DNA from 3 places in the Streptomyces sp. R41 genome. Region 2 is predicted to be linked to each of the others. Evidence: riboswitches for the same ligand, from Rfam matches in the RefSeq annotation. Region 2 holds a riboswitch; each other region holds the start of a gene.
What was found. Region 2 has a riboswitch for S-adenosylmethionine ahead of AB5J53_RS39825 (putative leader peptide). Riboswitches for the same ligand answer to the same signal wherever they lie in the genome.

Region 1: it holds a riboswitch for S-adenosylmethionine, as region 2 does, so the genes downstream of both, thrC (threonine synthase) here and AB5J53_RS39825 (putative leader peptide) in region 2, are expected to answer to the same signal.
Region 3: it holds a riboswitch for S-adenosylmethionine, as region 2 does, so the genes downstream of both, AB5J53_RS14435 (aminotransferase class V-fold PLP-dependent enzyme) here and AB5J53_RS39825 (putative leader peptide) in region 2, are expected to answer to the same signal.

What each region holds. Positions count from the first base shown of each region.
Region 1 covers NZ_CP163443.1:4,889,200-4,895,292, forward strand. The annotation lists gene groL (chaperonin GroEL) at 1-1,107, opposite strand, end outside; gene AB5J53_RS22355 (cold-shock protein) at 1,535-1,738, opposite strand; gene AB5J53_RS22360 (MoaD/ThiS family protein) at 2,188-2,463, opposite strand; gene thrC (threonine synthase) at 2,460-3,755, opposite strand; SAM riboswitch class I at 3,773-3,919, opposite strand; gene AB5J53_RS22370 (glucosyl-3-phosphoglycerate synthase) at 4,097-5,041, shown strand; gene AB5J53_RS22375 (trehalose-6-phosphate synthase) at 5,199-6,093, shown strand, end outside.
Region 2 covers NZ_CP163443.1:8,781,997-8,788,089, forward strand. The annotation lists partial or broken gene AB5J53_RS39805 (RNA polymerase sigma factor) at 1-78, opposite strand, end outside; partial or broken gene AB5J53_RS39810 (excinuclease ABC subunit A) at 144-735, opposite strand; gene AB5J53_RS39815 (DNA-3-methyladenine glycosylase) at 740-1,621, opposite strand; gene AB5J53_RS39820 (glutathione S-transferase C-terminal domain-containing protein) at 1,884-2,726, opposite strand; gene AB5J53_RS39825 (putative leader peptide) at 2,822-2,887, opposite strand; SAM riboswitch class IV at 2,924-3,071, opposite strand; SAM riboswitch class IV at 3,200-3,308, shown strand; gene AB5J53_RS39830 (amino acid ABC transporter permease) at 3,642-4,622, shown strand; gene AB5J53_RS39835 (amino acid ABC transporter ATP-binding protein) at 4,619-5,407, shown strand; gene AB5J53_RS39840 (ABC transporter substrate-binding protein) at 5,470-6,093, shown strand, end outside.
Region 3 covers NZ_CP163443.1:3,080,842-3,086,934, reverse strand. The annotation lists gene AB5J53_RS14450 (Rieske 2Fe-2S domain-containing protein) at 1-336, shown strand, start outside; gene AB5J53_RS14445 (cytochrome bc complex cytochrome b subunit) at 333-1,970, shown strand; gene trpD (anthranilate phosphoribosyltransferase) at 2,111-3,175, shown strand; SAM riboswitch class IV at 3,415-3,531, shown strand; gene AB5J53_RS14435 (aminotransferase class V-fold PLP-dependent enzyme) at 3,722-5,083, shown strand; gene AB5J53_RS14430 (Lrp/AsnC family transcriptional regulator) at 5,233-5,514, opposite strand; gene AB5J53_RS14425 (rhomboid family intramembrane serine protease) at 5,557-6,093, opposite strand, start outside.

The sequences.
Region 1 (6,093 bases), 3.9 Mb from region 2:
CTTCGCCAGGCGCTCCTGGAGCTTCTCGCGGTCGTAGTCCGAGTCCGAGTTCTCGATCTCGGCGCGGATCTGGTTGACCCGGCCGGCGACCTGGTCGGCGGAGCCGGAGCCGTCGACGATCGTGGTCTCGTCCTTGGTGATGACGACCTTGCGGGCGCGGCCCAGCAGGTCCAGACCCGCGTTCTCCAGCTTGAGGCCGACCTCCTCGGAGATGACCTCGCCGCCCGTGAGGATGGCGATGTCGCCGAGCATGGCCTTGCGGCGGTCACCGAAGCCCGGGGCCTTGACGGCGACGGACTTGAAGGTGCCACGGATCTTGTTGACGACCAGGGTCGACAGGGCCTCGCCCTCGACGTCCTCAGCGATGAGCAGCAGCGGCTTGCCGGACTGCATGACCTTCTCGAGGAGCGGCAGCAGGTCCTTGACGTTGCTGATCTTCGAGTTGGCGATCAGGATGTACGGGTCGTCGAGGACGGCCTCCATACGCTCCATGTCGGTGGCGAAGTACGCCGAGATGTAGCCCTTGTCGAAGCGCATACCCTCGGTGAGCTCCAGCTCCAGACCGAAGGTCTGGGACTCCTCGACGGTGATGACGCCTTCCTTGCCGACCTTGTCCATGGCCTCGGCGATGAGCTCGCCGATCTGGGTGTCGGCGGCGGAGATGGAGGCCGTGGAAGCGATCTGCTCCTTGGTCTCGACGTCCTTCGCCTGCTCCAGCAGGGCGGCGGAGACGGCCTCGACGGCCTTCTCGATACCGCGCTTGAGGGCCATCGGGTTGGCGCCGGCGGCTACGTTGCGCAAACCCTCGCGGACCAGCGCCTGGGCCAGGACGGTCGCGGTCGTCGTGCCGTCACCGGCGACGTCGTCCGTCTTCTTCGCGACCTCCTTGACCAGCTCGGCACCGATCTTCTCGTACGGGTCCTCGAGCTCGATCTCCTTGGCGATGGAGACACCGTCGTTGGTGATCGTGGGGGCGCCCCACTTCTTCTCGAGGACGACGTTGCGGCCCTTGGGGCCGAGGGTCACCTTGACGGCGTCCGCGAGCTGGTTCATGCCGCGCTCGAGGCCTCGCCGCGCCTCCTCGTCGAACGCGATGATCTTGGCCATGTGAAGTGGTCCTCCCGGACGGGGTGGATTGCTCCGGATCGTGCCCGCGCCCGCGACGGACGGCCTGCAAGCCCTGTGGTTCCTTGCCCCACCGGCTTGCGGGCCTCACTGGCCCGATCCAAGTTCTGTCACTCTCACTGGGAGAGTGCTAACGCCAATGATTAGCACTCGACCCCGTCGAGTGCAAGGTGCGCTCGCGCAGCGAGCTCGTTGAGGGGTGATGGTCGGGCGACGGGCGGGCGCAAGCGCCTCTCACGAACGGGGGCGGGCCCGGCGGGTGGTTCGGGGGGCGCGAACGGGAGCGGGTCCGGCGGGGGGTTCGGGGGGGCGCGAACCGGAGCGGGCTCGGGAACGCACGAGGGGCCCGCACCCCTGGTGGGATGCGGGCCCCTCGGCGTGAGTGCGTCGGTGGCCGTTCGCGCCGGGATCAGACGGCGAGCTTGACCATGTCCGCCTGCGGACCCTTCTGGCCCTGCGAGATCTCGAACTCCACTCGCTGACCCTCTTCAAGGGTGCGGTAGCCGTCCATCTGAATCGCGCTGTAGTGCACGAAGACGTCCGCACCACCGTCGACCGCGATGAAGCCGTACCCCTTCTCCGCGTTGAACCACTTGACGGTGCCCTGAGCCATGCCTAACTCCCCTATTACTGGCCCTTGCACAGATCCACACTTCGCGGATCCGGGTCAGACCTCACCCCCCAACGGTTGGGGGTGTGCGCCGGAACGCGTCGACCGCGGCTGAATGTATCTGTCCAACTGCCGTCTGCAACAGGTCAATCGGACGAGAATTCTGGGCACGGCCGATCGGGAATATGCGGAGAATTTGCGCAGATTCAGGGCAAGTCGGGCCCCATAAATGCCATAAACGGCTCAAAAAGGCGGGGCACTTTGGCTACTTCTTGTCGGGTGTCGCGCAGATACTCATATGCGTCCGGCATGAAAGGCGAAGCAGCTTCCCCAACTGTACCGCGCTCAACCATGCAGAATTGCCCCCTCCGTTTCTCTCACGGAGGGGGCAATTCGATGAACTCTTAGTGATGAGCGTTACCTACGGTAACAATCTCACCCTGGGTGATGGATCAGCCGCCGGCGACGGCCGGGATGATCGACACGCCCGCGCCGTCAGGCGTCGCCGTCTCCAGGCCCTGCTCGAACCGCACGTCGTCGTCGTTGACGTACACGTTGACGAAGCGGCGCAGCTTGCCCTGGTCGTCCAGAACGCGCGCGGAGATACCCGTGTGGTTCTTCTCCAGGTCGGCGATGACCTCGGCGAGGGTCCCGCCCTCGGCCGTCACCTCGGCCTGTCCGCCGGTGTAGGTGCGCAGGATGGTGGGGATGCGGACGTTGACGCTCATGATGCGAGGCCAGCCTCTCGGAAGGAGTCCAGGTTCGGGCGGATGGTCGCGGTCAGGCCGGTGCCGGCCACCGCGTCCAGGGTCTTGAGGCCGTCGCCGGTGTTGAGGACGACCGTGGTCAGGGTCGGGTCGAGGAGGCCGTTCTCGATCAGCTTCTTCGTGACGCCGAGGGTCACACCGCCCGCCGTCTCGGCGAAGATGCCCTCCGTGCGCGCGAGGAGCTTGATCGCGTCGACGACCTGCTCGTCGTTGACATCCTCCACCGCACCGCCCGTGCGGCGCGCGATGTCGAGCACGTACGGCCCGTCGGCCGGGTTGCCGATGGCGAGCGACTTGGCGATGGTGTTCGGCTTCTGCGGCCGTACGACGTCGTGTCCGGCCTTGTAGGCGACGGAGACCGGCGAGCAGCCCTCGGCCTGGGCGCCGAAGATCTTGTACGGCTTGTCCTCGACGAGGCCGAGCTTGATCAGCTCCTGCAGACCCTTGTCGACCTTCGTGAGCTGGGAGCCGGAGGCGATCGGGACGACCAGCTGGTCCGGGAGCCGCCAGCCGAGCTGCTCGCAGATCTCGTACGCGAGGGTCTTCGAGCCCTCCGCGTAGTACGGCCGCAGGTTGACGTTGACGAAGCCCCAGCCCTCGCCGGCCGGGTCGCCGATCAGCTCGGAGCAGAAGCGGTTCACGTCGTCGTAGTTGCCCTCGATGCCGACGAGCTCGCCGCCGTAGATGGCGGCCATGACGACCTTGCCCTGCTCCAGGTCGTGCGGGATGAACACGCAGGAGCGGAAGCCGGCGCGGGCGGCGGCAGCACCGACGGCGCCGGCCAGGTTGCCGGTGGAGGAGCAGGAGAGGGTGGTGAAGTTGAAGGCGCGAGCGGCCTCGATGGCCTGGGCGACCACGCGGTCCTTGAAGGAGTGCGTCGGGTTGCCGGAGTCGTCCTTGACGAAGAGCTTGCCGGCGTCGACGCCGAGCTCGCGCGCCAGGTTGTCGGCCTTGACGAGCTTGGTCCAGCCGGGGTTGATATTCGGCTTGTCGGCGACGTCCGCGGGGACGGGCAGGAGGGGCGCGTAGCGCCAGATGTTCGCGGGGCCCGCTTCGATGCGCTTGCGGAGTTCCTCGGTGTCGTAGGCCGAGAAGTCGTACGCGATCTCCAGCGGGCCGAAACACTCCTCGCAGGCGAAGACCGGGCCGAGCGGGACGCGGTGCCCGCACTCGCGGCAGGAAAGCGCGGCGGCGGGGCCGAGGTCAACGGCGTCTACGGTGTTCGTGGTGCTTGCAACAGTCTGCGCAGCCATGGAGGCGAGGCCCTTTCTCCTCATCTTCCTCACGACGCACTTCGCCGTGAGACGGATTTGGCACCTTCCCTAGCCGGGAGCCTCGCCACGTCAACGTGACAAGACCGGCTGGAGGGTTGCCGGGGCTTCAACGGGCCGTATCCCTCTGCCCCTCTGGATGAGCGGTATTCGGTTGTTGAACTATCGATCACCATGCGCGCCGATGATCTACGCAATGCGATGGTCATCCGCGTTGTTCAAGACTGTAACCGAAGGCCAGGACAGTTGAGATAGTCGTCCGAACCGCGAGATGGATCACACCGTGAGACACCGGGTGATCAGACAGTGAGGAGCCGCAGACTGTGCTGAAGGAAGTTGAGCGCTGGCTGAGCACACGCTCCTGGTCCGTGACCGATCGCCCGCTCCACCAACTCATGGCCGCCAAACGCACCACAGGGTCGACGGTCAGTGTCGTACTGCCCGCTCTCAACGAGGAGGAGACCGTCGGCGAGATCGTCGCGATCATCCGCCACGATCTGATGCAGCAGGTGCCCCTCGTCGACGAGATCGTCGTCGTCGACTCGGGCTCGACGGACCGCACCTCCGAGGTGGCAGCCGCCGCGGGGGCGAGAGTCGTGCACCGCGACGAGATCCTGCCGCGCATCCCGACCGTGCCCGGCAAGGGCGAGGTCCTGTGGCGGTCGCTGCTCGTGACGAGCGGGGACATCGTCTGCTTCATCGACGCGGACCTCAAGGAGTTCTCGTCCGACTTCGTCTCCGGGATCGTGGGCCCGCTGCTCACCGAACCCGGCGTGGACCTGGTCAAGGCGATGTACGACCGCCCGCTGGGCCAGGCGGCCGGCCAGGGCGGCCGCGTCACCGAGCTGATGGCCCGCCCCCTGCTGAACATGCACTGGCCGCAGCTCGCGGGCTTCGTCCAGCCGCTCGGCGGCGAGTACGCGGCCCGCCGCTCCCTGCTCGAACAGCTGCCGTTCCCCGTCGGGTACGGCGTCGAGCTGGGCATGCTCGTCGATGCCCTGCACCTGGTGGGCCTGGACGCCTTGGCCCAGGTCGACGTGGGCGTGCGCAAGCACCGCCACCAGGACGGACAGGCGCTGGGCCGCATGGCCGCGGCGATCTACCGCACGGCCCAGCTGCGCCTGGCCCGCGGCCACATGATCCGCCCGTCACTCACACAGTTCGAGCGGGGTGAGGACGGCTTCGAGCCGCGCACACACTCCGTTGACACGGAGGAACGCCCGCCGATGTCCGAAATCACCGAGTACGTGAAACGAAGGGCCGCCTAGCCCCGCGCCCTTCAGGGGCGCGGGGCTGTGAACTGTGACATATGCGGCTCCGCCACCTGGGCGCGACCAGCCCCCACCGGCCGGCAGATCGCATACGACCCCGCAGACGGCCGACGGGAACGTTTGAGCGTTTCGACCGAGGGCTAGGTTTCGTGTCATGGCTTCAACGCACGGTGCCCACCGGATCCTGGTCGCCTCCAACCGCGGCCCGGTCACCTACGAGGTGCGCGAGGACGGCTCGCTGCACGCCAAGCGCGGTGGCGGCGGGCTGGTCTCGGGCCTGTCGGCGATCGGGCCGGACGCGGGCGCCCTGTGGGTGTGCTCGGCGCTCGGCGACGGGGACCGCGAGGCGGTGCGGCGCGGGGTCGGCGAGGACGGCGTACGGATGCTGGACATCGACGTCGCGACGCACGCCGACGCGTACAACGGCATCGCGAACTCCGTGCTGTGGTTCGTCCACCACATGCTCTACCAGACACCGCTCGAGCCGGTCTTCGACGCGGAGTTCCGGCGCCAGTGGGCGTCGTACGAGGCGTACAACCGCGCGTTCGCCGAGGCGCTGGCCGACGAGGCGGCCCAGCGTGCCGTGGTCGTCGTACAGGACTACCACCTGACCCTGGTGCCGGGGATGCTGCGCGAGCTGCGCCCCGACCTGCGGATCGGGCACTTCTCGCACACGCCGTGGGCGCCGGTGGACTACTTCCGGATGCTGCCGGACGACATCGCCGAGCAGGTGCTGCGCGGGATGCTGGGCGCGGACCGGCTCGGTTTCCTCACCCGCCGCTGGGCGGACGCGTTCACCGCGTGCGCCGCCGAACTCGTCGGCGGGCTCGGTGACACCCGGGTCGGCGTGCACGGGCTCGGCGCGGACGCGGACTTTCTGCGGCGGCGCTCGCACGAGGCGGACGTCGACGAACGGATGGCCACGCTGCGGGAACAGATCGGCCCGGACCGCAAGGCGATCGTGCGGGTCGACCGGACCGAGCTGTCGAAGAACATCGTGCGCGGGCTGCTGGCCTACCGGCAGCTCCTGGAGGACCACCCGGCGTGGC
Region 2 (6,093 bases):
GCGCACCTGGTCGACGGTGCCGCCGCCGGCGGGGAGCTGAGGGTCGGGTGCGTCGGCCTCGTCGTCGGGGGAGAGCAGAAGCTCCTCCTCCTCTTCTTCCTCCGGTGCGTGGGTGTCCTTCTCCCGCTCGATCGCGCTCACCGTCATTCACCCTTCTCCAGAAGCCGGCGCAGGAACCGGCCGGTGTGGGACCGCGGTGGGGCCGTGACCTGCTCGGGAGTGCCTTCGGCGATGACCTCGCCGCCGTGCGGGCCGCCTTCCGGTCCCATGTCGATCAGCCAGTCCGCCGTCTTGATGACGTGGAGGTTGTGCTCGATCAGCACGACCGTGTTGCCGGAGGCGACGAGCTGGTGGAGGACGGCCGGCAGTGTGCGTACGTCGTCCATGTGCAACCCGGTCGTCGGCTCGTCGAGCACGTAGTGGGTGTGCCCCCGGTACCGTCGCTGCAGTTCGCTCGCGAGTTCGACGCGCTGTGCCTCGCCATCCGGACAGGGTGGTCGCGGGCCGGCCGGGTTTGACTTGGCCGAGCCCCACGTCGTGCAGGACGCGGAGGTGCTGGGAGATGACCGCGTGCCCGTCGAAGAAGTCCAGGCCCTCTTCGATGGTCATGGCCAGGACGTCGGCGATGGACTTGCCCTTGTAGTGTACTTCGACGGTCTCGCGGTTGTACTGGGCGCCGTGGCAGACCTCGCACGGCAGGTGGACGTCCGGGAGGAAGTTCATCTCGACCTTGACGAGCTCAGCAAGCCGCCGGTGCTGGGCAAGCGTTCATGCGCTCGGCGCGCAGGACGCGCAGGTGCAGTGCGGCCCAAGTGCGGTAGGGGCGCCAGTTCTCGGAGACTTCGGTCAGGCTGTGGCCGGGCCCGTACTGTTCGGTGATCTCCGCCTCCAGCCGACGTTCCTGGGTCGGCAGGGTGTCGGGGTGGTTGGCTCCGCGTACGACGACGAGCTCGGCGGAGAAGGCGCCCAGCCCCTTGACCCGCTGGACCTGCCGCACCGCCTCCTCAGGGCTCAGGGTGCGCAGCCGGGTGCCGTCGAGGAGCCCGTCGAGCGCGGCGTGGGCCACGGAGTGCAGGTATTCGGTCTTGCGCCAGGGCAGTTCGAAGTCCAGGTCGAGCAGGGCCCCGGGGGAGGGGAACGCGCTGCCTGTGCCGTAGCGGCCGATGAGGTCGTCGCGCATGCGCCGGGCCGAGGTCATCCCTGTGCGCTGGGTCAGCACCGCCCAGGTGGCCGCCTCGTACGGCGAGTGGAAGCCGCACGGGCGCAGGCCCGGCCACCGGGTCTGGACCTCGGCGATCACGGGGTCGCGCTCGGCGACCGCAGGCCAGCCCCGGGCGTCGACGTCCAGGGACAGGAAGCGGCGCACCTGCTCGGCGGCGGCGTCCAGATCGCCGTCGCCGGCCACCACGACCCGGGCCGTGGTGCCGTCCTGGGTGATCTCCGCGGCGACGCGCCGCCAGTCGGCGTCGGCGTGGAAGACCGTGCGCAGCGCCCCGTCGCTCCCCAGCAGGGAATCCGCCGCCGAGGCCGGCGCCAGCGGCGCGAACTCCTCCCAGAACTCCCGGCTCGCGTCCAGCGACCACGGACCGGCCACCTCGAATTCGACCGCGTGCTGTGCCATGACCGACCTCCCGCTCGGGACACCGGCACGCGCGGACGGACCAAGAGGCGCCGGGCGCCGGTGCACTGTCTGTGCACACCACCTTGGGCTCAATACCTGACAGATTCCGTCAAGTATTTTCGCGAGCGACGCCGAGCGGTCGCCCGATCCCGGGTTGGGTGACATCCAGCCGCTCGCCGCCATCGGTCGGATGACCGATGGCGGCATCCGCCGCCGACCAAGCCGGAGAGTCTCTCCCGCTCCGGGACTGCCCGACCGTCGCCTACTGGGCGCCGTGGAAGGCGGGATGCTCGTCGAGGCGGCGCACGTAGGCGCGAAGGTGGCTGTGCCGGGAGAGGGGGTCTGCCGTGTCGAGGTGCGTGAGCGCCACCCAGAGGTCCACGTCCGCGGCTGTCAGTTCGTCGCCCAATACATAGGTGTGAATGGACAGTTGACGGTCCAACAGATCCAGCGTCGCCGACAGGGCTTCCGGCCGTGCGGCCGAGGTGGCGTCGCGGTCGAGGAGTTCGCGCAAGGCGTCGATGTCGGCGGCGAGGGCCGGCGGGTGCAGCACGGGGACGCATGCTCCGTCGTGGCAGGTCAGCAGGCCCGCGAGGTCGCGAAGGATGTCGGGGGTGTGATTGCTGACGATACGTCCGCTCCAGCGGTCGCACAGTGCGGGCGCGGTCAGCGGTCCCTCGTAGTGGTGCCAGGTGGCCTCGTAGGCACTGCGGAGCGAGGCGAAGGCTTCGGGTGTCTCGGCGGGGAGCGTCAGGATCGTGGTGGCGACGGAATCCTTGAGGCCGAGCAGATCGAGGGTGATCGAAAGGCGCAGCGAGCGCGGACAGCCCTCGGACAGGTACAGCTGATAGCGGTGCGGCGCCGGGTAGAAGCCACCGGCGGCACCGACACCGATACGGCTGCGGATGCCGTGCGGCCGAGGGGACTTGGACGGTCCGGCGGGGCGACTACTCGCAGGGGACGCAACTGGGCCCGGAATGCGCGAGGTCGAGGCGCACTCGCCCGAGGTGCCTGCGTCTGCGGCGTATGCGTTGGACGTGGCTGCGCTCGTGGCGCACGTGCCTGAGCCGCCTGTGTTCGAGGCGCGCGAAACTGTCTTGGGCATGACTCTCCATGGGAACGACGAAGCCCTGGCCGCCTGTTGGGCGGCAGCGGCGGAACGGAGTGACTGCGCTTGCGTACCGGCTCGGAGCGGCCGGACTAGTACGCGCTGGAGACCCGCAACAAGTCGATGTGCAGGCGTCTCGTCAGGTAGTTCCTGGGCATTCCCACCGGTCCCGCCTCCAGGGCCCGCGAGTTGCGAGACCACGCTTGCCCCGCCGCACCGGCGGGACCCGGTCGTCACCCGGGGCACCCCGTCGCGGTGGAAGGGTTGCCTGTCAGCGGGCCGGGGCCGATGAACCTCGTCGCACGGGAAAGTCCGTGTCATGAGGCGCTGACAATCGTGACCGTCCTCGCCAGTGTCAGTGCGCCGTACGAAGCCGTCAAGAAGGCCTCTACCCGGTCTCACCACGTGGTCATTCGGGCCGGAACACGTTGACATTGGATTCCGCGCGTGCCTAACTTACGCCGCAGATCGGTCATGAGCGTCAGCGAAAAGCCCTGGCTCGCTGGCCGGCAACCCTCGCGACGCGGTGGGGTGCCCCAGGTGACGACCGGACCGGAAGACTTTCGGTAAGCGCGAGCCGCCCACGGGCGGGAACAGTGACGGAGACGGCGATGGACGTAGCGTCGAGGAAGGCCGCACGGCGGCCCCGCGGCTGCGTACTGCTGTGCGCGAACCGCTGCGTCGATCTGCTCCGCGTCAACAGCGCCCTGTGTACCGCTTCGGGCTGTGCCCGCTGTCAAGGCTGACGGCGTTCTGAATCTCTGACGCGCACCGCCGCCGCGGTGTGCCCTCTGCCAAACCAGCCCCCGGTACCGGCGTCCTCCCGTTCTTCGACATCCGCAGCCGTCCCCGTTGTGCTGCGGTGCCGTCGCGTACGCCGCGCCCGGGGTGTCCCTCCCCGCTGGAGCCCTCATGAGTCAACCCCCTGGCGCCGCCGTGTCCCTGGCCGAGGCACCGCCCGCAGAATCCCCGGCGAAGCCGCTCACAGCCCAGCGCGTGCTGCCGCTGCGCAGGCCGGGCCGCTGGATCGCCACAGCCGTCGTCCTGGTCGTGGTCGCCCAGATCATCCACGGCCTGGCCACGAACCCCTTCTACCAGTGGGACCGCTTCCGCTACTGGTTCCTGCGCCCCACCATCCTCGACGGCCTCGTCATCACCCTCGAAGTGGCCGCGCTCAGTGCGGTGTTGGGGTTGCTCGGTGGGGTCCTGCTCGCCCTCGCCAGGCTCTCCGGGAGCCCGGTGCTGCGCGCGGTGAGCTGGGTGTACACGTGGCTGTTCCGCTCCGTACCGCTGATCGTCGTCCTGATCTTCCTCTACAACTTCAGCGCCCTCTACAAGACGTTGAGCCTCGGTGTGCCGTTCGGGCCGGCCTTCGTCACCTTCGACGAGTCGCGGCTCGCCACCGACATGGCGGTCGCCGTCATCGGCCTGAGTCTCAACGAGGCGGCGTACGCGTCCGAGGTCGTCCGCGGCGGAATCCTCTCCGTCGACCAGGGCCAGCACGAGGCGGCTGCCGCGCTCGGCCTGCCGAAGACGTACCAGTTCACCCGGATCGTCTTCCCGCAGGCGCTCAGGTCCATCACCCCGAACTACGTCAACCAGCTGATCGGCCTGATCAAGGGCACGTCCCTGGTGTTCTACGTGTCGCTGCTCGACCTGTTCGGCTCGGTGCAGACGATGGGCAGCACCTACCCCGGCGACATCGTGCCGCTGCTGCTGGTCGCCACCGTCTGGTACCTGATCCTCACGAGTGCCGTGTCCGTCGTCCAGTTCTACGTCGAGCGGTACTTCGCCCGGGGCGCGACGCGCACCCTGCCGCCGACACCGCTGCAGAAGGTGCGAACCGGCCTGAGTGATCTGCGGGCCCGGCTGCGCAAGGAGGCCGCCGTATGACCACCGCCCAGACCCTCGACGCGCGTCCCGCCGCCCTTGAGGTCCATGACGTGCACAAGTGGTACGGCGCCCACCGGGTGCTCGACGGGGTCGACCTGACCGTGCGGCCCGGCGAGGTCACCGTCATCCTCGGTCCCTCCGGCTCCGGCAAGTCGACGCTGTTGCGGGTGATCAACCACCTGGAGAAGCCCGAGGTCGGATACGTCAGCGTCAATGGCGAGTTGATCGGCGTACGACGGCATGGCGAGCGTCTGAAGGAACTCAGCGAACGCGCCATCCTGACCCAGCGCAGCCGCATCGGCTTCGTCTTCCAGAACTTCAACCTCTTCCCGCATCTCACCGTCCTCGACAACGTGGCCGCCGCACCCGTGGCCACCGGGAAGCTGACCAAGCCCGAGGCCCGGGAGCTGGCACGGGAACTGCTCGGCCGGGTGGGCCTGGGAGAGAAGTCCGGCGCCTACCCGCGCCAGCTGTCCGGCGGCCAGCAGCAGCGCGTGGCCATCGCCCGCGCCCTCGCCCTGCGCCCGGGGATCATCCTGTTCGACGAGCCCACCTCGGCGCTCGACCCCGAACTCGTCGGCGAGGTCCTGGCCGTCATCAAGGACCTGGCGACCAGCGGCACCACCCTCGTCGTCGTCACGCACGAGATCGGCTTCGCCCGCGAGGTCGCCGACCGGATCGTCTTCATCGACGGTGGCCGCGTCCTCGAACAGGGCCCGCCCGCCCAGGTGTTGGACCACCCGCGGCACGAGCGGACCCGGGACTTCCTCAGCAAGGTGCTCTGACCGGCGCCTCCCTTTTTGCCACGTCACCGCAGTCACACCCTCACCCAGCGACAAGGACAGCCATGCCTACGCACTTCTCTCGACGCAGCCTGATACGACGCAGCCTGATACGCGGAATCACCGCGGCGAGTGCCGTTGCCTCACTGGCCGCCGGGCTCGCCGCCTGCGGGGGCGACAGCGACGCCGCCACCACGACCGACGTCGCGGGCACGGTGACCGTGGGACAGCTGTCCAACGGGGCCGCCCAGCAGACCGAGTTGAAGGTCTCCGAGGTGAAGTCGATCAGCGCCGAGCTGCCCGCGTCGGTCCGCAGGAGCGGCAAGCTGGAGATCGGCGTCGGCGCCCTGCCCGACGGCTTCCCGCCCCTGGCGTACGTCGGCTCGGACCAGAAGACCCTCACCGGCGCGGAACCCGACTTCGGCCGCCTGGTCGCCGCGGTGCTCGGCCTGAAGCCGGAGCTGAAGAACTCCACCTGGGAGAACATGTTCGTCGGTGTCGACAGCGGCAAGGTCGACGTGGCCTTCGCCAACATCACCGACACCGAGGAGCGCAAGAAGAAGTACGACTTCGCCTCCTATCGGAAGGACAACGTCGGCTTCGAGGTGCTCAAGAAGAGCACGTGGAACTTCGACGGCGACTACGAGAACCTCGCCGGAAAGACCGTCGCCGTCGACAACGGCACCAAC
Region 3 (6,093 bases), 5.7 Mb from region 2:
GAGATCGCCAAGGCGGCCCTGATGATCGTCCGGCTGCAGCCGGACAACATCAAGGACAAGCAGGAACTCGAGTGGTCCTACCAGGGCATCGTGGCCTACTCGAAGATCTGCACCCACGTCGGTTGCCCGATCTCCCTGTACGAGCAGCAGACGCACCACGTCCTCTGCCCGTGCCACCAGTCCACCTTCGACCTCTCCGACGGTGCCCGAGTCATCTTCGGCCCGGCCGGTCACGCTCTGCCGCAGTTGCGCATCGGCGTGAACGACGAGGGCTACCTCGAGGCGCTCGGCGACTTCGAAGAGCCCGTCGGTCCTGCATTCTGGGAGCGCGGATGAGCACTACCACCACCTCCGACTCGCGCTCGCGCGAGAAGGCGCCCGCCGGTGAGCGGGTGGCCGACTGGGCCGACGGCCGCCTGGGGATCTACTCCCTGGCCAAGGCCAACATGCGCAAGATCTTCCCCGACCACTGGTCGTTCATGTTGGGTGAGGTCTGCCTCTACAGCTTCATCATCATCATCCTCACGGGTGTGTATCTGACGCTGTTCTTCCACCCGTCGATGAACGAGGTGGTGTACCACGGCAGCTACGTCCCGCTGCAGGGACAGCTGATGTCCGAGGCGTTCAACTCGACCCTGCACATCTCCTTCGATGTGCGCGGTGGTCTGCTGATCCGGCAGATCCACCACTGGGCGGCGCTGATCTTCCTCGCCGGCATGTTCGTGCACATGATGCGCGTGTTCTTCACGGGTGCGTTCCGCAAGCCGCGTGAGGTCAACTGGGTGTTCGGCTTCCTGCTGTTCGTCCTGGGCATGTTCACCGGCTTCACCGGTTACTCGCTCCCGGACGACCTGCTGTCCGGCACCGGTGTCCGCTTCATGGAGGGCGCGGTCCTGTCCGTGCCGATCGTGGGCACGTACCTGTCGTTCTTCCTCTTCGGCGGCGAGTTCCCGGGCGGCGACTTCGTGGCCCGCTTCTACTCGGTGCACGTCCTGCTGCTGCCGGGCATCATGCTCGGCCTGGTCGTCGGCCACCTGATCCTGGTCTTCTACCACAAGCACACGCAGTTCGCGGGCCCCGGAAAGACGAACAACAACGTCGTCGGCATGCCGCTGCTGCCGGTCTACATGGCCAAGGCCGGAGGCTTCTTCTTCCTGGTCTTCGGTGTCATCGCGGCCATCGCGGCGATCGCCTCGATCAACCCGATCTGGGCCATCGGCCCCTACCGTCCGGACCAGGTCTCCACGGGCGCCCAGCCCGACTGGTACATGGGCTTCTCCGAGGGCCTGATCCGTGTCATGCCGGGCTGGGAGGTCAACGTCTGGGGTCACACGCTCGTCCTGGGTGTGTTCATCCCGCTGGTGATCTTCCCGCTGGTCCTGGTCTCGATCGCGGTCTACCCGTTCATCGAGTCCTGGGTCACCGGCGACAAGCGCGAGCACCACATCCTGGACCGCCCGCGCAACGTCCCGACCCGGACCGCGTTCGGTGCCGCCTGGATCAGCTGGTACTTCGTTCTGCTCGTCGGTGGTGGCAATGACCTCTGGGCCACGCACTTCCACCTGTCGATCAACTCGATCACCTGGTTCGTCCGGATCGCGTTCTTCGTCGTGCCGGTGCTCGTCTTCATCGCCACCAAGCGGATCTGCCTCGGCCTCCAGCGCCGCGACCGGGACAAGGTGCTGCACGGCCGCGAGTCGGGCATCATCAAGCGCCTGCCGCACGGTGAGTTCATCGAGGTGCACGAGCCGCTCAGCCAGGACGCGCTGCACACCCTCACCGCGCACGAGCAGTACAAGCCGGCCGAGATCGGCCCGACGGTCGACGAGAACGGTGTCGAGCGCAAGGTCAAGGGCACGCAGAGGCTGCGCGCCAAGCTCAGCAAGGGCTACTACGGGGACAACAACCAGATCCCCAAGCCCACGGTCGAGGAGTACAAGGAGATCACGAGCGGCCACGGCCACCACTGATCTGCTGACCGATCTGTACTGATCGCCACGGCAAGAGCCCCCGTCCATTGCCTGGACGGGGGCTCTTTGCCGTCCCTCCGGCTGGATAGGGTGGTCCCATCTACAGGAGTCCCTTTCCGGGACGGACCCAGGAGCGGCTTATGAGCGCTGTGAACCCCGCTGGAGGCGACATCGCGGCGGGCCGTTCCTGGCCCGTGGTACTGAACGGCCTCCTCGACGGACGTGACCAGAGCGCGGACGACACCGCCTGGGCGATGGACCGCATCCTGCGCGGCGAGGCGACCGACGCGCAGATCGCCGGGTTCGTGGTGGCGCTGCGGGCCAAGGGCGAGACCGTCGAGGAGATCACCGGGCTCGTCCGGACGATGTACGAGCACGCGAATGTGATCGAGGTGCCGGGGCCGACCGTCGACATCGTCGGTACGGGCGGCGACGGTGCCAAGACCGTCAACATCTCCACCATGTCGGCGATCGTGGTCGCCGGGACCGGCGCCAAGGTCGTCAAGCACGGCAACCGGGCGGCGTCCTCGGCGTCCGGCTCCTCGGACGTCCTGGAGAAGCTCGGCGTCAACCTCGAGCTGTCCCTGAAGCGGGTCGTCGAGGTGGCCGAGGAGGCCGGGATCACCTTCTGCTTCGCGGTGAAGTTCCATCCGGCGCTGCGTCATGTGGCGGCGGCGCGCGGGCAGTTGGGGATCCGGACGACGTTCAATGTCCTCGGTCCGCTGACGAACCCCGCGCGGGTGAGGGCGCAGGCGGTGGGTGTCGCGGATCCGCGCATGGCGCCCATCGTGGCGGGTGTCTTCGCCGAGCGCGGCAACTCCTCGCTGGTCTTCCGCGGCGACGACGGCCTCGACGAACTGACCACCACGTCGACCTCCAGGGTCTGGGTCGTCCGCGACGGCAAGGTGACCGAGGAGCGCTTCGACCCGCGCGACGTCGGCATCGAGCTCGTCCCGGTGGAGGCCCTGCGCGGCGCCGACGCGTCGTACAACGCGGACGTCGCCCGTCGCCTCCTGAACGGCGAGACCGGGCCCGTACGGGACGCGGTGCTGCTCAACGCGGCGGCGGCGCTCGTGGCCCTGTCGCCGGGCGAGGGGCCGCTCGCGGACCAGCTCCGCGCCGGCATGGAGAAGGCGGCGCACGCCATCGACTCGGGGGCCGCGAAGAAGACCCTCGACCGGTGGGTGGCGGCCAGCAACGCGTAGCGGGCGTGACCGCCGGTTCCCCGCGCCCTTTAAGGGGCGCGGGGAACTGCGCAATCTTTTAGCGGGGGTCTGGGGGCGCAGCCCCCGGGAACGATGGGGGTCCCCCCGCTCGAGCGAAGCCGAGAGTGGGGGAGGGCAGGGGCGGAGGGGGCGAAGAAACCCCCAAGAGGCCGCCCGGCGTCCCGGTATCCGGACACGGGGGTTGCGAGCCGAAGATCGTGTGGCAGGATGCTGTACCAGGTCATGAGCGACAGTCATGAGGCCCCGGCCGACTGTCCGGCAACCCTCCGTCCGTGGCGGGGTGCCCCGGGTGAAGACCAGGCCGTAGGCAGCGAGGTCTACGGCAAGCGCGGACCCCTCGCCCTCTTTTGAGTGGACACAGCCCAGGGGTCCTGGTCGTTCGAGGGAGCCTTCTGTGAGCAAGCGAATGCGATAGGGCGTAGAGCCCCGCCTCCGCATACCCCTTTTCACCCTTTCCCGCGCTGAGCCGTACCCCCGTGTACCCGCTCGCGTGGTGATTCCCCGCGCCTCTCACAGGAGCTCGCCATGTCTGTCTCCACCACTGTCGCCGACCAGACCGTTTGTGCCCCGCTGCCCGTTCTGGGCAGGGATGTCACCGTCCCGCTCGTCACCGGTGGCGAGGTCACCTACGCCGCCCTCGACTACGCCGCCAGCGCCCCGGCCCTGCAGCGGGTGTGGGACGACGTGGCCGCGTACGCCCCGTACTACGGCAGCGTCCACCGCGGCGCCGGCTACCTCTCGCAGCTGTCCACCGACCTTTTCGAGAACGCCCGCAAGGCCGTCGCCGAGTTCCTCGACTGCCGGGACGGCGACCAGGTCGTCTTCACCCGCTCCACCACCGACTCGCTCAACCTGCTCGCCGCCACGCTTCCGGCTGACTGCCAGGTCTTCGTCTTCGAGACCGAGCACCACGCCTCGCTGCTGCCCTGGCGGGACGCCCGGGTGACGTACCTGAACGCCCCGCGCACGCCCGACGAGGCGGTCGCGACCCTGGAGCGCGCGCTAGCCGATCGCGACCCCTACGGCCCGGCCCTCGTCTGCGTCACCGGCGCGTCCAACGTCACCGGCGAGCTGTGGCCGGTGCGTGAGCTCGCCGCCGCCGCCCATGCACACGGCGCCCGTATCGTCCTCGACGCCGCGCAGCTGGCCCCGCACCACCCGGTGTCCGTCCGTGACCTGGACGTCGACTGGGTCGCCTTCTCCGGTCACAAGCTGTACGCGCCCTTCGGGTCCGGCGTCCTCGCCGGCCGCTCCGACTGGCTGCGCGAGGCCGAGCCGTACCTCGCGGGTGGCGGGGCCAGCCGCAAGGTGTCGCGGCGGGAGGACGGGGGAGTGGACGTGGAGTGGCACGAGACGGCCGCCCGTCATGAGGCCGGGTCCCCGAACGTCATCGGTGCCTACTCGATCGCCTCGGCCTGCAAGGCGCTGAGCGAGGCCGGGTTCGACACGCTGGTCGCCCGGGAGCGGCACCTGATCGACACGGTCCGCGCGGGGCTCGCGGAGGTGCCCGAGGTGCGTGTCCTCTCCCTCTTCGGCGACGACGCCCCGCGCGTCGGGGTCATCTCCTTCGTCGTCGAGGGGTGGAACAGCTCGCACTTCGCCGCCGCGCTCTCCGCCGAGTACGGCATCGGTGTCCGCGACGGGCTCTTCTGCGCCCACCCGCTGGTGCGCACGCTCCTCGGCAGCGATCCGCAGGCCCAGGGCGAGTGCGGTGCGCCCGAGGCCGCGCCGGGCGAGAAGTCCCTCAACGCCATCCGGGTGAGCTTCGGGGCGGGGACGCCCGACGAGCACGTGGAGCGCTTCGTGCGCGCCGTGAAGGAACTGGTCCGGGACGGTGCGCGGTGGCAGTACCGCACGGAGGACGGCCGCTGCGTCCCGGCCGTCTGAGGGTTTTTTCGCCCCCTCCGCCCCTGCCCGTCCCGTACCTGGGGGCTGCCGCCCCCAGACCCCCGCTAAAAGATTGCGCAGTTCCCCGCGCCCCTTTTAGGGGCGCGGGGAACTGCGCGAACGGGGTTTGGGGCGGCGGGGGCGAAGAACTAGCCGTCGAGGCCGATGGCGAACGCCGCTTCCAGGTCGTGCTGGGAGTACGTGCGGAAGGCCACGTGCGTGTCCGTGGCCTCGACGCCCGGGATCTTGCTGATGCGGCCGGGGATGACGTCCGCCAGGTCTTCGTGCTCCTTCACCCGGACCATGGCGATCAAGTCGTACGTACCGGTGACGGAGAAGACCTCGCTGACACTGTCCAGCGCGGCGATCGACTCGGCGATCTCGGGGATCCGGTCCACGCTGGTCTTGATGAGGACGATCGCGGTGATCACGGTTGGTTCTCTCCCTCGGGTGCCGCTGCTGAGGCTCTCACCCTACTCGCGGTCCAGTTGGCCAGGTTGTTCTGCCGGGGGTCCGGGGGTTGGCCCCCGGGAAGACACAGCAGTCGTACGGCCGAATCGGACCCACGCGAAGACGAACCCCAGTGAGAAGCCCACCAGGTGGGCCAGATAGGCGACCCCGGGGCCCGATGTGTCGCGGCCGGCCGCGAGCCACTGCAGGGTCACCCAGAACGGCAGCACCACCCAGGCGGGAAAGCGCAGCGGCAGGAAGAAGAGGAACGGGAAGAGACTGGTCACCCGGGCCTTGGGGAACAGGTACAGGAACGCGCCGAGGATCGCGGAGATCGCTCCGGAGGCGCCGACCAGGGACTGCTGCGACTCGGCGTTGGCGGCCGCGTAGCCGAGCAGGGCGAGATAGCCGCAGCCCACGTAGAAGAGGGCGAACTGCACATGGCCCATGCGTTCCTCCGCCATCGCTCCGAAGACGTAGAAGAAGAGCATGTTGCCCAGGAGGTGGAGCCAGCTGCCGTGGATGAACAGGGCGGTGGCCGGGGTGAGCGCCTCGCGGGG